One region of the Pseudoalteromonas aquimarina genome, then DNA from elsewhere that is predicted to be linked to it. Evidence: riboswitches for the same ligand, from Rfam matches in the RefSeq annotation. Region 1 holds a riboswitch; the other holds the start of a gene.
The links. A riboswitch is a leader RNA that binds a small molecule or an ion and turns the genes downstream of it on or off. The one in region 1 is predicted to bind lysine.
Positions count from the first base shown of each region.

Region 2: it holds a riboswitch for lysine, as region 1 does, so the genes downstream of both, dapA (4-hydroxy-tetrahydrodipicolinate synthase) here and lysC (lysine-sensitive aspartokinase 3) in region 1, are expected to answer to the same signal.

Region 1 covers NZ_JBMMUG010000001.1:389,869-396,079, reverse strand. The annotation lists gene AAEU29_RS01775 (NAD(P)-dependent oxidoreductase) at 1-409, opposite strand, end outside; gene AAEU29_RS01770 (2-hydroxyacid dehydrogenase) at 503-1,492, shown strand; gene AAEU29_RS01765 (sodium-dependent transporter) at 1,541-2,863, opposite strand; gene AAEU29_RS01760 (4'-phosphopantetheinyl transferase family protein) at 2,970-3,755, shown strand; gene lysC (lysine-sensitive aspartokinase 3) at 3,705-4,991, opposite strand; lysine riboswitch at 5,122-5,295, opposite strand; gene nhaD (sodium:proton antiporter NhaD) at 5,379-6,211, opposite strand, start outside.
Region 2 covers NZ_JBMMUG010000005.1:36,582-42,792, forward strand. The annotation lists gene AAEU29_RS13380 (TraB/GumN family protein) at 162-1,058, shown strand; gene AAEU29_RS13385 (DUF4097 family beta strand repeat-containing protein) at 1,151-1,771, shown strand; gene AAEU29_RS13390 (energy transducer TonB) at 1,820-2,872, opposite strand; gene AAEU29_RS13395 (Solitary outer membrane autotransporter beta-barrel domain) at 2,908-3,846, opposite strand; lysine riboswitch at 4,021-4,216, shown strand; gene dapA (4-hydroxy-tetrahydrodipicolinate synthase) at 4,340-5,221, shown strand; gene AAEU29_RS13405 (2,3,4,5-tetrahydropyridine-2,6-dicarboxylate N-succinyltransferase) at 5,234-5,974, shown strand; gene AAEU29_RS13410 (PLP-dependent decarboxylase) at 5,974-6,211, shown strand, end outside.

The DNA of each region.
Region 1 (6,211 bases):
CTGTTAATACACCATTTTCTGCGCCAGCTTGTCCGCCTGAAACAGGCGCATCTATAAAATCATTGCCTTGCGCTTTTGCAAGTTCAGCTAGCTCCTTCGCTACTTCAGCTGATGTCGTTGTGTGATCAACAATAATTGCACCAGGCTTTATGCCAGCAAGTATGCCATCTTCACCTTTCACAACTTGTCGTAAGTCGTCGTCATTGCCCACGCAAACAAACACAAAGTCAGCATTTTCAGATGCAGCTTTAGGCGTTTGTGCAAAGCTACCCAAATATTCATTTGCCCACTTTTGCGCTTTTGCTGTGGTACGGTTATAAACACAGGTTTCATAGCCAGCATTTTTAAGATGCCCTGCCATCGGGTAACCCATTACACCCAAACCAATAAATGCAACCTTAATCGACATAACTTACTCACTTTTAATCTTTACAAAACTGCGTTTGAGTATAATCATTTAACGCATTGAATTATAGGCTTACATCTGGTTAAGGAAAGCAACATGGGTTCTAAGTCCTTTCGACTCGCATTTTTTAGTACACAAAAGTACGATATCTCCGCATTTGAGTGTCAATTTCCAGAACATATCTCTGCCGAATATTTTTCGCAGCCACTGAACGAAAGCTCCGTAAAACTCGCTGAAGGGTTTGATGGTATTTGTTGTTTTGTGAATGATGTGCTTGATGAAACTGTGATTAAAAACTTAAGTCAGCTTGGGGTAAAGTTGATTGCGCTACGCTGTGCTGGATTTAACAATGTAGATTTAAACGCCGCAAAAAGGCATAACATTAAAGTGGTGCGAGTCCCTGCTTATAGCCCTGAGGCTGTAGCAGAGCATTGCTTAGCACTTATTCTAACGCTTTCTCGTAAAACTCATAAAGCCTATAACCGCGTTAAAGAAAACAACTTTGATTTAAATGGCTTACTTGGTTTTAACTTACATAACAAAACAGTTGGTGTGATTGGCCTTGGTAAAATTGGCAGCGCTTTTGTTAAAATTTTAAATGGATTTGGTGCTAACGTGATCTATTTTGATCCATTTGCCGAAAGTGAGCTAGCGAAGCCAGTTAGCCTAGAAACCCTTTACCAGCAATCAGATATTATTGCCCTTCACTGCCCGCTCACCAACGATACGCTGCATATCATCAATGAAGAAGCACTCGAACAAATGAAACCAGGGGTGATGCTTGTTAACACTAGCCGCGGTGCTTTAATTGACACGAAAGCATGTATAACTGCGCTTAAATCACGCAAATTGGGATACTTAGCACTCGATGTGTACGAGCAAGAGTCTGAACTGTTTTTTAAAGATATGAGCTGTGAAATTATCGACGATGATGTTTTCCAACGTCTACTCACCTTCCCTAATGTCCTTATTACTGGTCATCAAGGCTTTTTCACAAAAGAAGCTGTGAGTGAAATTGTTGCTACTACACTTCACAATGTGAATGAATTCATTGCCAATTCACCATTAACTAATGAAGTTAAATAAAAAAAGCGCGTTTTAAACGCGCATTTTTTTTATTCTATTTTTTAAAAACTATTTAAATGCTACGTTAGCAAATACCGCTAACATTAAGATTGGGCAAATAAAGCGGATATAGTTCGCAAGTAGTTTATATCCCAATTTATTTGATTCATGAAGCATATTGCCACGCTGCCAAAACCAGCCAACAACCACAAAGTAAAATAACCCCATTAATGGTAATTGGTATTGCGTAAATACGGTTATCACTAGCCCAAATAACCAATCAAAATTGACAATAATAACGCTTGAACAAAGACCTACAATAATTGTTACCAGCCATGTCGCAGGTTTTCTATCAAAACCATGATTTTCAACTAAAAAAGATACAGGGATTTCTGTAGATGAAATGGTTGACGTAAGTGATGCAATCGACATCAGTACAAAAAATACTAAAGCAACTACAAGCCCAAACGCACCTAAGGTTGCAAACAGCTGTGGCAAAATAGCAAAGATTAGCTGGCCTTCACCTATTAGTTTGCCCCCTTGCATAATCTCTACACCTTGCGCTTGCGCTACATAAAGTGCCGGAATAATTAGTAAACCCGCTAAAAATGCAACACTGGTATCAAGCATGGCAACCGAAATCGACATTTTTGCCACATTTGCATCGCGCTTAAGGTATGAGCCATAAATCATCATACAACCAACACCCAGCGACAATGAGAAAAACGCCTGTCCCATCGCTGCAATAATTAAATCCGGGTCGGTTACTTTACTAAAATCAGGTAATAAGTAGGCCTTAAAGCCATCGCTTGCACCTTCAAGTGTGCCAATGTAAGCAATCAAGACAAGTAGCAATACTAATAACACTGGCATTAAACGGCGTGACCATACTTCAATACCAGACTTAACACCTTTTAAAATAATGCTGGCAGTTAAAATCAACATCAGCGGGGTAAAAATAACATTGCGCAGTAAGGAGTCTGATTTCAGAAAAGTGGCAATATCAGTGAGCCCTAAAATAGTTGCTATTGGCTCTAAGGCAAACGCCAGCATCCAGCCAGCAACAATGCTGTAAAAACTGAGCATCACAATTGCACCACCAAGGCCAATATAACCTGCAGCTGCACCCATTTTTCTACTTGTTGATTGGCACGCCTCAGCTAATGCTTTTACTGGGTTCGCTTGTGCACTGTGGCCAATATAAAGCTCAGTAAAAAGCGCAGGTAATGCGAGTAAAAAGATTACAATAAAGTAAACCAGTAAGAATGCGCCGCCACCGTGATTTGCAGCCTGCGTCGGGAATCCCCATATATTGCCTAAACCTACGGCTGCACCTGCTGCCGCTAAGACAAAACCTAAACGACTTTGAAAGCCATCTCTAATTTGTGCCATATTGAACTCTTATTTTTATTATCTACACCACGACTTATAAAACCAAGCAAGATATACTGCAGCAAATATAATGGCTACGCTTGGCTAAAAGACTAATCTATCGGGTATGGAAACGATTAACAACAAAAAACCACCAATAACAGGCAACTCGCCTGAGCGCGCGCATTTTAGCGTGCTAAACCCCAAGTCACCAATCAATTTAGTTATAGCCAATAGCCAATACCTTAATTTTGACCAAATAAACATCGAATCTATTTTGTCACCAAGTGAAATCGCGATTATGCAAAGGCGCAAATCAGACAGCGCAAAACGGGAATATTTAGCATCTCGTTATTTAATTAAATGCTTAGCACAGCAATACTTCGCGATTGAACTCAAAGAACTTACAACGTTTTTTGACGAACCAAGTGCCCGTTTGGTAATTAAGTATCAAAACAGCACTTTGCCACTGTCACTGGTGATCAGTCATTCTAAAGGTTGGGTTGCGGTTTATTTGGCAAGCACACCTGAGCGTATGGGTATCGACCTAGAATTTATTTCAGAAAAGCGCCCTTTTCTAAAATTAGCCAAGCACTTTTATCATATTGATGAAATTAATGAAATTGAGAGAGCAAACCCTATGTCCGATACTTTTTTTCGTATCTGGACATTAAAAGAAGCGCTGGCCAAAGCCATTGCGGTTCCCATTGCTAAATTATTAGCACCCAATGTGTACGAAGGCTATGCCAATAACAATTTGCTCGCTTATAGCTGTCAAACCAAGCAGTTTGACTTTTCTTTAGCTGCGCCAGCAACTGTCTTTCAGCCACCAGCGCTTATTGAAGTTTTGCTTAAACCCAATTTAACAGGCTTCGAGCAAACGGCTGTGAATCGCTTGCACAACGTTATCTGATTCACTTTGCTCTACTAAAAAGCACAGATTGTGTTTACTAGCACCATGGCAAATTAAGCGAATGTTAAATTCACTAAGTACACCCATTAGGTTAATTTCACCATGGCGTAACTGAATTTCAGAGCCAATTAATGCCACCAAGGTTAAATTATTCTCAACCGTTACATGGCAAAATTCGCTTAGCTCATCAAGGCAAGCTTGATCAAGCTCTGGGCGTAATGCATTTGGCGCATTATCAAGCGTTAACGCAACACTGATTTCAGAGGTAGTCACTAAATCTACCGAAATATTGTATTTCGCTAAAATAGTGAAAACGCGTGCTAAAAAGCCGCTCGCAAGAAGCATTTCTGGGCTTTTAAGGGTCAATAAAATCTGATTTTTACGCTGGGTTACTGCGCGAATACCGGCTTGCTCAGACTTTTCTTTCTCAATCCATGTACCGCCTTGCTCTGGCGCTTTGCTAGAACCAACAAACACACTAATGCCACTGCGGCTTGCTGGTAAAATAGTTGCAGGGTGTAATACTTTGGCACCAAAGGTTGCCATTTCGGCCGCTTCATCAAAGCTCAGCTTTGCAATCGGTGCTGCTTTTGCACATAAACGTGGATCTGTACTAAAAATGCCAACAACGTCTGTCCAAATGTAAACGGCTTTTGCGTCTACTGCCTCTGCTAGTAACGCAGCACTATAATCAGAGCCACCACGGCCTAAGGTTGTTGTTTCACCTTGGCTATTTGCACCAATAAAACCTTGAGTTACAACAATGTTATTCTCAAGTAATGGTAAAAGTTTTTCAGTTGCTAAAGTACGTGTGCGTGCAACGTTCGGTTCTGCTTTGGCGAAATGTGAATTTGTCGCAAGCACTTCACGTACATCAAAACGCTGAGACTGTGCGCCTAAGCTGCGCAATACTTGCGTAAATAAATACGATGATAAACGCTCACCAAAACTCAAAAGCTCATCGGTTGCTTTGTCGTCAAATTCATTTTCAAGTGCAAGGGTTTTGAATGCTTCAAGTGTTGCTAAAAAGCCATCAGTGATATCTGCATCTAATGTTAGTTTATCGGTAATATTGTGCTGAATTGCAACAACCGCATCGATATGTGCTTGGCGCTCTTCAACCGTTAAACTGTCATTGGCAAGGCTTACTAAGTGATTAGTAACACCTGAGCTTGCACTTACCGCCACTAAACGGGTATTTGGGTTTGATAAAACAATTTCAGCACAGCGCACCATTGCGTCATAGTCAGCGACGCTGGTACCACCAAATTTTGCTACATTGATATTTGAATTAGACACAGTCTCTCCTTTAAATCTTAATAAGGAGAACTTGGCAAGGAACGATATTGATTACATCAGGATAGTCTCTGCCAGAAGCTCTCCACCTGTTACAGGTGACAGTCCCGAAGATTCAACTTCTAGAACCGAAGCAAACTGGCCACAAATCCAGATCACTCCTCGGCAGTTAACCCCCTGATAGACCGTCGTCGGGAATGTGCCCTCGAATCTACTACCTGGTTAATGCACCTCTTCTGTGTTTGAATACTTAATAAGCACACAAACAAAAGCCTTCTAAAAAGAAGGCTTTTGAAATTTACCGTTTAGCCGTCTAGCTGTCAATCACTAATTAAGAAATAAACAACCAACTAAATACGATGATGAATAACCAATGGTGTAGGCAATCATCAAATACATAAACATGCGCAGGTAACTTACAAAGGTCAGTTCCTTAATTTTGCTCATCGCAATAATACCTGCAGCTGAACCGATAATCAGCATTGAACCACCCACACCTGTTGCATAGGTGAAGGTTAACCACTGGCGCGTATCCATTACGATATCTGCTTTTAGTAGTGCTGCAGTAAGCGGAACGTTATCAACCGCGGCTGACAAAATACCCATAATAAAGTTTGCGTACTCTGGCGCTAACACTTCATACAGGTGTGTAAACTGGTTTAAAATACCAATTTCTTTCATTGCACCAACAAGCAGTAATACCCCAACGAAGAATAATAAGGTGTCGTACTCAATTTCACGTACATAGTCGATGATCTTTTTGTTCACATCTTTTTTGCGCATTAAGAATTGCGCCACCAAAAACATCAGCGATAAGCCAAACAAAAAGGTTAATAAAGGTGGAATGTGATACCACACACTAAACATTAGCGTTGCTACGATGGTCGAAACAAAAATACACGCAATGGTAATGTCGGTTTTTTCAATGCGGCGTAGCTCTACTTTTTCAAAGGTAATGGTGCCTTTCATGCCCATGCTCAGCATCGCTGCCAAAATAAATACAGAAAAAGCAGCTGGTGCAACTAATAACAACAAGTTAGCAATGGTTACTTTATCAGCGAGGAAGATCATTAAAGTAGTTACATCACCCGTGATAAGCGATACACCACCTGAGTTCACCGCAAATACAATGAGCGTGGCATATTTAATTAATTTTTTGG
Region 2 (6,211 bases), on a different contig from region 1:
TACAATTTTCGAGATTATGTATGCGAAGTAAGATAGTTATTTGAATATCAGTTTAATTTTGCAAAGCTTATAACTTTTTTGTTAAAAAATAAGCAAAGACTAATATTGTGCTATCAAGTACACTGCTTATTAAAATTAAAAGCTCACAGCAAGGATCCGCAATGCGATTTTTCTTACTACTCAAAATCCTTTTATTACCTTTCTTTTTACTTAGCTTTGCTCAACCAGTTTTTGCAAATAGCAAAATTACCCCCTCTCTCTGGCAAGTTGAAAAAAATGGTGTGACATCTTACTTACTTGGCACAGTTCACCTTGGTGATCAACAAATGGCAGGCCTGCCGAGCTATGTAAAAAAGGCAATTGAAAAAACAGAAAAGCTCGTTGTTGAAGTCGATTTATCTAAAATAAATCCCCTTGAGCAACAACAAATCATGATTAGCTACATGATGTTACCTCCAGGCAAAACCCTGAAATCAGAAATATCAGCTAAAAATTACAAAGCCCTAAGTAACTACCTGACCAAGCAAGGTTTAAGTATGGAGTTATTCCAGCCAATGCAACCCTTTGCTGTTATGTTACAAATTACCTTAATGGAATATAAAAAAGCAGGTTATCAAGATACCTATGGTATTGATAAGCAAGTAATGAATGTTGCTCAGCGTTTACAAATCCCAATAATGCAATTAGAAACCCTAGAGCAACAAATGGGCATGTTTAAAAGCTTTAACAAACACAACAACAAAATGATTGAAGACGGTTTGAAAGAATTAGCGGATATGGATAAATACTTTAATCGTCTAATAGGCAGCTGGAAGCGCGGAGATGATGCAGCCCTTGAGAGTTATTACCGCGAAACCTTTACAGGCGACAGCTATAGCGCCTTAACTGAAAAAGTACTACTAACCAACCGTAATAAAGATTGGGTGAAGCAACTAAAATCAAAACTCACCAAACAACCGCATTTTATTGCTGTTGGCGCCTTGCATTTACATGGCCCTGAGGGCTTATTAGAGCTACTTAAAAAAGAAGGTTTTAAACTTTCGAAAAAAAATAAATAATTTTTTAAACCTTTTTAAACGATGGTTGCGACTTACTAAATAACTAACAGATAAAACTGATTAAAGCGCAGTCATCAAAAGGAATACAAACTATGAAAAAATTAGCGTTAGCAATGACTTTAATCGCAGCAAGCATTTCAACTAATCTTTATGCCGCTGACGAAAAACGCATTACCGAAACTCTTACAATGACTCAAGGTCAAAACCTAGAAATCGATTTCCCGGTTGGCAGCATTGAAATCATCACTGTTGATAGCAATGAGCTTAGCATTGAAATTGAAATCGAAGGTAAAGACGAAGGTTGGTTTTCAAAAAATCGCGATGTATCAAACATTGAGCTAAGCAAACGTGTTCGTGATAATCGCATTTCATTAGAAATTGATGAAGATAACCTAAACCAAGAGTGGGTAATTAAAGTGCCAAAATCAGCAGCCATTGATATTGAGGTGGGTGTTGGCAGCATTGAAATTCAGAAACTTGAAAACTCAGTAGAAGCTGAAGTAGGTGTAGGCTCAATTCGTATCGATACCGTACTTGATGACTTTAAGCGCATCGAATTATCAACTGGTGTTGGTGATACTAGCATTAAAGGCTTTAGTGGCGATTTAGAAAGCTCACGCAACATTGTTAGTTCAGAAACACGTTACAGAGGTAACGGTGAACACAGCATCGAAGCGGAAGTGGGTGTAGGTGATATCAAGGTTCGTAAATAATCACCCAGAACTGAAGATTAAAAAAGGCGCTTAGAGCGCCTTTTTTATTTAGATTTTTTGTTCACCATGGTGCACATCTGCCAATCTAAATTTGGCGTTTGCATCGCCAAAAACATAAACCGAACATCTGCCCCAAGACTCTGGAATTTGCCACTTATTCCCTGACTCAACCAAAAATTGGGAATGATAATTATCGCAACGCACTTCAAGATTCGTTAAGTTACCACTCACATTATCAATCACGAAACCACTGCGCTCTAACTGATAACTCCAAAAATCGCGCTCACCTATTTTGGCATCAATCACTAATGGCTTATCACTAGCTAAATAAGCGGTTATTTGTTCGTAGTAAGGTGTTAATTTCGCTACATTCGGGTTTTCAGAATAATGCGTTTGCAAGTTTTCAAATATCGACTTTGCATCACCATAAAGCTGACGCTCAACAGCTAAACTAAACGCGCGCGTAGCAAAGGCACTGTATTGCTCTTCTTTTTGCAACTCGCGATAGCCCAATACATTCTTAATCGCGTTAAGTTCGGCTTCGTTATCTTTTGATTGTTCTGCAATCAATGAGTTAAGAATTGCATAATACATATCTTCATAGGCATTCCAGCGCCCTTTTTCTTCAATTTTTTTAGCAATTTCTTTTGCATCTTCTAGTTTATTTTCTTCAAGATAACGATTTGCTAAACGGTATTGTTTAAAGAACCACTTTGACGCACCTTTAGGGGTGTCGCTTAATTTGAAGTCCATTTGCACTTGATTGCGACACTGCTGAATCGCTTTACCATCCATTGTCGCAGGTGAATATTGCCACTTTTTAATGGATTTAAGTGCGTATGACTCAAATACTGGGTTAGATGAATTTTCCACAATCACATTAGATGTTGTGCCATCAGGCTCAACTACAAAACTCAATTGTACCCACCCTTCTTTACCCTCTTTAGCAGCACTAATTGGGTATTTTGGTGGCACACGTTTAATCGCCTCAGCATTAACGATGGTATTTAAATGTAGCTGCTCAGTTTTATTGATTACAGGATTATTCTCAGCTGCACTTAGCGCGCTAGCTGAAAACACAAGAAGTGAAAAGGCAATCATACTTAAATCCTTTTAGGTAAATAATTCTCAATACGTTACTCTTCATTGAAGTAAATTACAATGCTGCCACCGCTAAGTACACTGCCTTCGTTGTAATGCAAGCCAATGCCAATATTGTCAAACCATGATGTCCAAGGCCGTGTGTCGATAAGCAGACCACCCCCATATTCATAGTAATGACCTGTGCTAAAAGCACTGCGCGCATCACCGCCTAAATCAACGCGTTGGAATTTCAAATATATCGATTCGGTGTGTTTTAGTTTTTGATCTAACTTGACGGTAGCACGCACACTATTTGCAAAATACCAACCTGACGGCGTAGCTTCTCGTGTTGGCTCATCACCGCCAAATCCTTTACCAAAGAAGTGGTTATAACTTGATTTAACGAGCCAATGTCCCCAGCGACTTTCTTTTTTTCTGCTCAGCGTTAAACCAAAATCCGCTAACAAAGAATTAGCTGTGGTATTAAAATAAATTCCTTCCACTTCCGATTTTATAGCGCGGCTTTCAGGGCTTTTATAATCATGAATATTGTCATAATGCATTATGTGAGCACCGGCATTCCACTCTAATAACCAATTTTCATAGCGATAAAGTTCGCTTTCGTAATCACCGTATGCAGTAAAAATTTGATCATGGCTATCATCAGGGATAATTAAATTATCAAATAGCACTTCTTGTGATTGTGAGATATAAGAAAAATGGGTATTGATACGAGACTTCTCATCTAATTGATATGTATACGGAAGGGCAAAAACCTGTAACTGCTTACGTAAATCCAAGCTTTGATCATTATTATCATCACCCAGCTGCTCTAAAATATTAACAGGATCAAAGTTACCAAAACCAAATCGCACCACGTCTGAATCACTGAGCACCACAGACGATGCAAACGACTCTTCATAAGCTTTCTTTACCGTCGCATACGATGGCACGCAAAACAAGACAAAAAACAATAATCCTAACTTTCTCACAACAAACGTTTTTTATTTTAATTAGAGACAATTAGCGGTAGTTATACCATTAAACATAAGTAGATTGCAGCGAGCAAAAATAAATTTTATTGACATTTAGACGTCCAAAATGTTTCAATTGCCGCTCAATCACCCTATTTAAAGCAAGTTGCTTGTCATTAAGCAACTTGCTCAAGGGCTGGAAGAGGTGCGTTATTCAGGTAGTTCAGTTGAGGAGAGCAAACTCCAAAGACACTGAATGAGGGGAATTAACGCCGAGAGAATAATGTTTTTGCTAATACTTATTCTCGGGCGACTGGGCTGAATCCCAGCGACTGTCACCAATTACTTGATTACAAGTAAATAAGTTTGGTGGAGAGCTTCTGGTCTTAGAAAAATAAGGCCATTTGCCTTATCTATTTTTTAAGTCCATTGCTCTTCGAATTTTTAGTTGTTCGAAGTGGACTGAGCCTTCCCTTAGCCTATCTCCGAACACACATTAAGTTCGCTAGAGATGAAATCACAATTTAATTTAGCGCAGTACCCACTGTGGACTGCATTAGTCACACCGTTTAATGAAAATGGTGAGATTGATTTTGATAACTTAGCTCAACTTGTTAACGAGCAGCAAGATGCTAACAATGGCATTTTATTACTCGGCAGCACTGGTGAAGGCTTAGCATTAACCACTTCAGAGCAACAAGCTGTTGTCAGCTTTGTTTGCGATTTATCGCCAAACGTCCCTTTGATGGTTGCGGTTGGAGGTATCAACTTACCTGAGCAACTTTCATGGTTAGATTTTTGTAATCAACAACCTATTGATGCGCTTTTATTGGGCTCACCGCTATACGCAAAGCCGGGATTAAAAGGTCAAATACAATGGTTTGATGCATTACTTAGTGCAACTGAACTACCTTGCATGCTTTATAACGTGCCAGGACGAAGTGCTGTGGCACTTGCACCAGAGCTTTTATCTGCATTAGGGCACCACAAAAATCTTTGGGCATTAAAAGAAGCCAGTGGTGATATTAGCAAGTTCGAAGTCTTTAGAACCAGCAATCCGAATGTGGCTATTTACAGTGGCGATGATGCCTTAATGCCTTACTTTGCCCAAGCAGGCGCCAAAGGATTAGTCTCAGTTGCGGCAAACGCATGGCCTAAACAAACCGCAGAGTTTGTTCGCAGATCGCTTTCTGGTACGCCAAACTTATTTACTACATGGAGTGAGGCTGTAAATAGCTTATTTGAAGTGGCTAATCCTGTGCCTGTAAAAGTGCTAATGCATCAACAAGGCAAACTCAATACCCCTAATTTACGTCCACCGCTTACTCATCATGAGCTGGAATCACCTGCGGCAATTCTCGCTGCGAATCAAAAAATATTATCCTGGAATTAAGAGAGAAGTACTATGAACTGGCAAGAACTATTAAAAAACCTAGAAAATGGCTCTGTACGTGCAGCAAACCAAGATGAAAATGGTAACTGGCACGCAAATGTAGAAGTTAAAAAAGGCATTTTAGACGTTTTTAAAAATGGTACTAACACCGAATTCCCAGGTGGATTTGTAGATAAAGATAACCTTGCAGTACGTGGTTTTTCTGCTGAAGAAGGTGTACGTATGGTGCCAGGTGGTACGAGTGTTCGCCCAGGTGCGTATGTTGCAAGCGGCACAGTAATCATGCCACCAGCGTACGTTAATATTGGTGCTTACATCGACACAGGTACGATGGTAGATAGCCATGCTTTAGTTGGCTCATGTGCACAAATTGGTAAAAACGTACATTTAAGTGCAGCGGTACAAATTGGCGGCGTATTAGAACCTGTTGGCGCAAGCCCAGTTGTTATTGAAGACGATGCATTTATTGGTGCAGGCTGTGTAATTGTTGAAGGCGTTGTAGTTAAAAAAGGTGCAGTACTTGCTCCAGGTGTTCGCCTGTCTGCAACGATCCCTGTTTATGACTGTGTTAATGAGCGCGTATTAGAGAAAGGCGAGCCTATTCCTGAAAACGCGATTGTTATTCCGGGTTCTCGTCCAGCATCTAACCAGTGGGGTCGTGAGCAAGGGTTAAGCATGTCTTGTGCGCTTATTGTTAAATATCGTGATGAACAAAGCGATGCATCATTAGAATTGGAAGAGGCTTTACGTTAATGAGCTTCTTGAGCACACAACAGCGTCAAGTGCTGGCTGAACTATGCCAGCAAAACGATACTCCGTTCTATGTTTATGATCTTGATAAACTGGCAGCGCATTTAACCACCTTAACATCACAAAATGTGGTGAAACTATGGTATGCCGTTAAAGCCAACCCGCTATCTGAGATTATTCAAACGTTAGATAAATGCGGCTTTGACTTTGATGTCGCCAGTAGTGGCGAACTTAATCAAG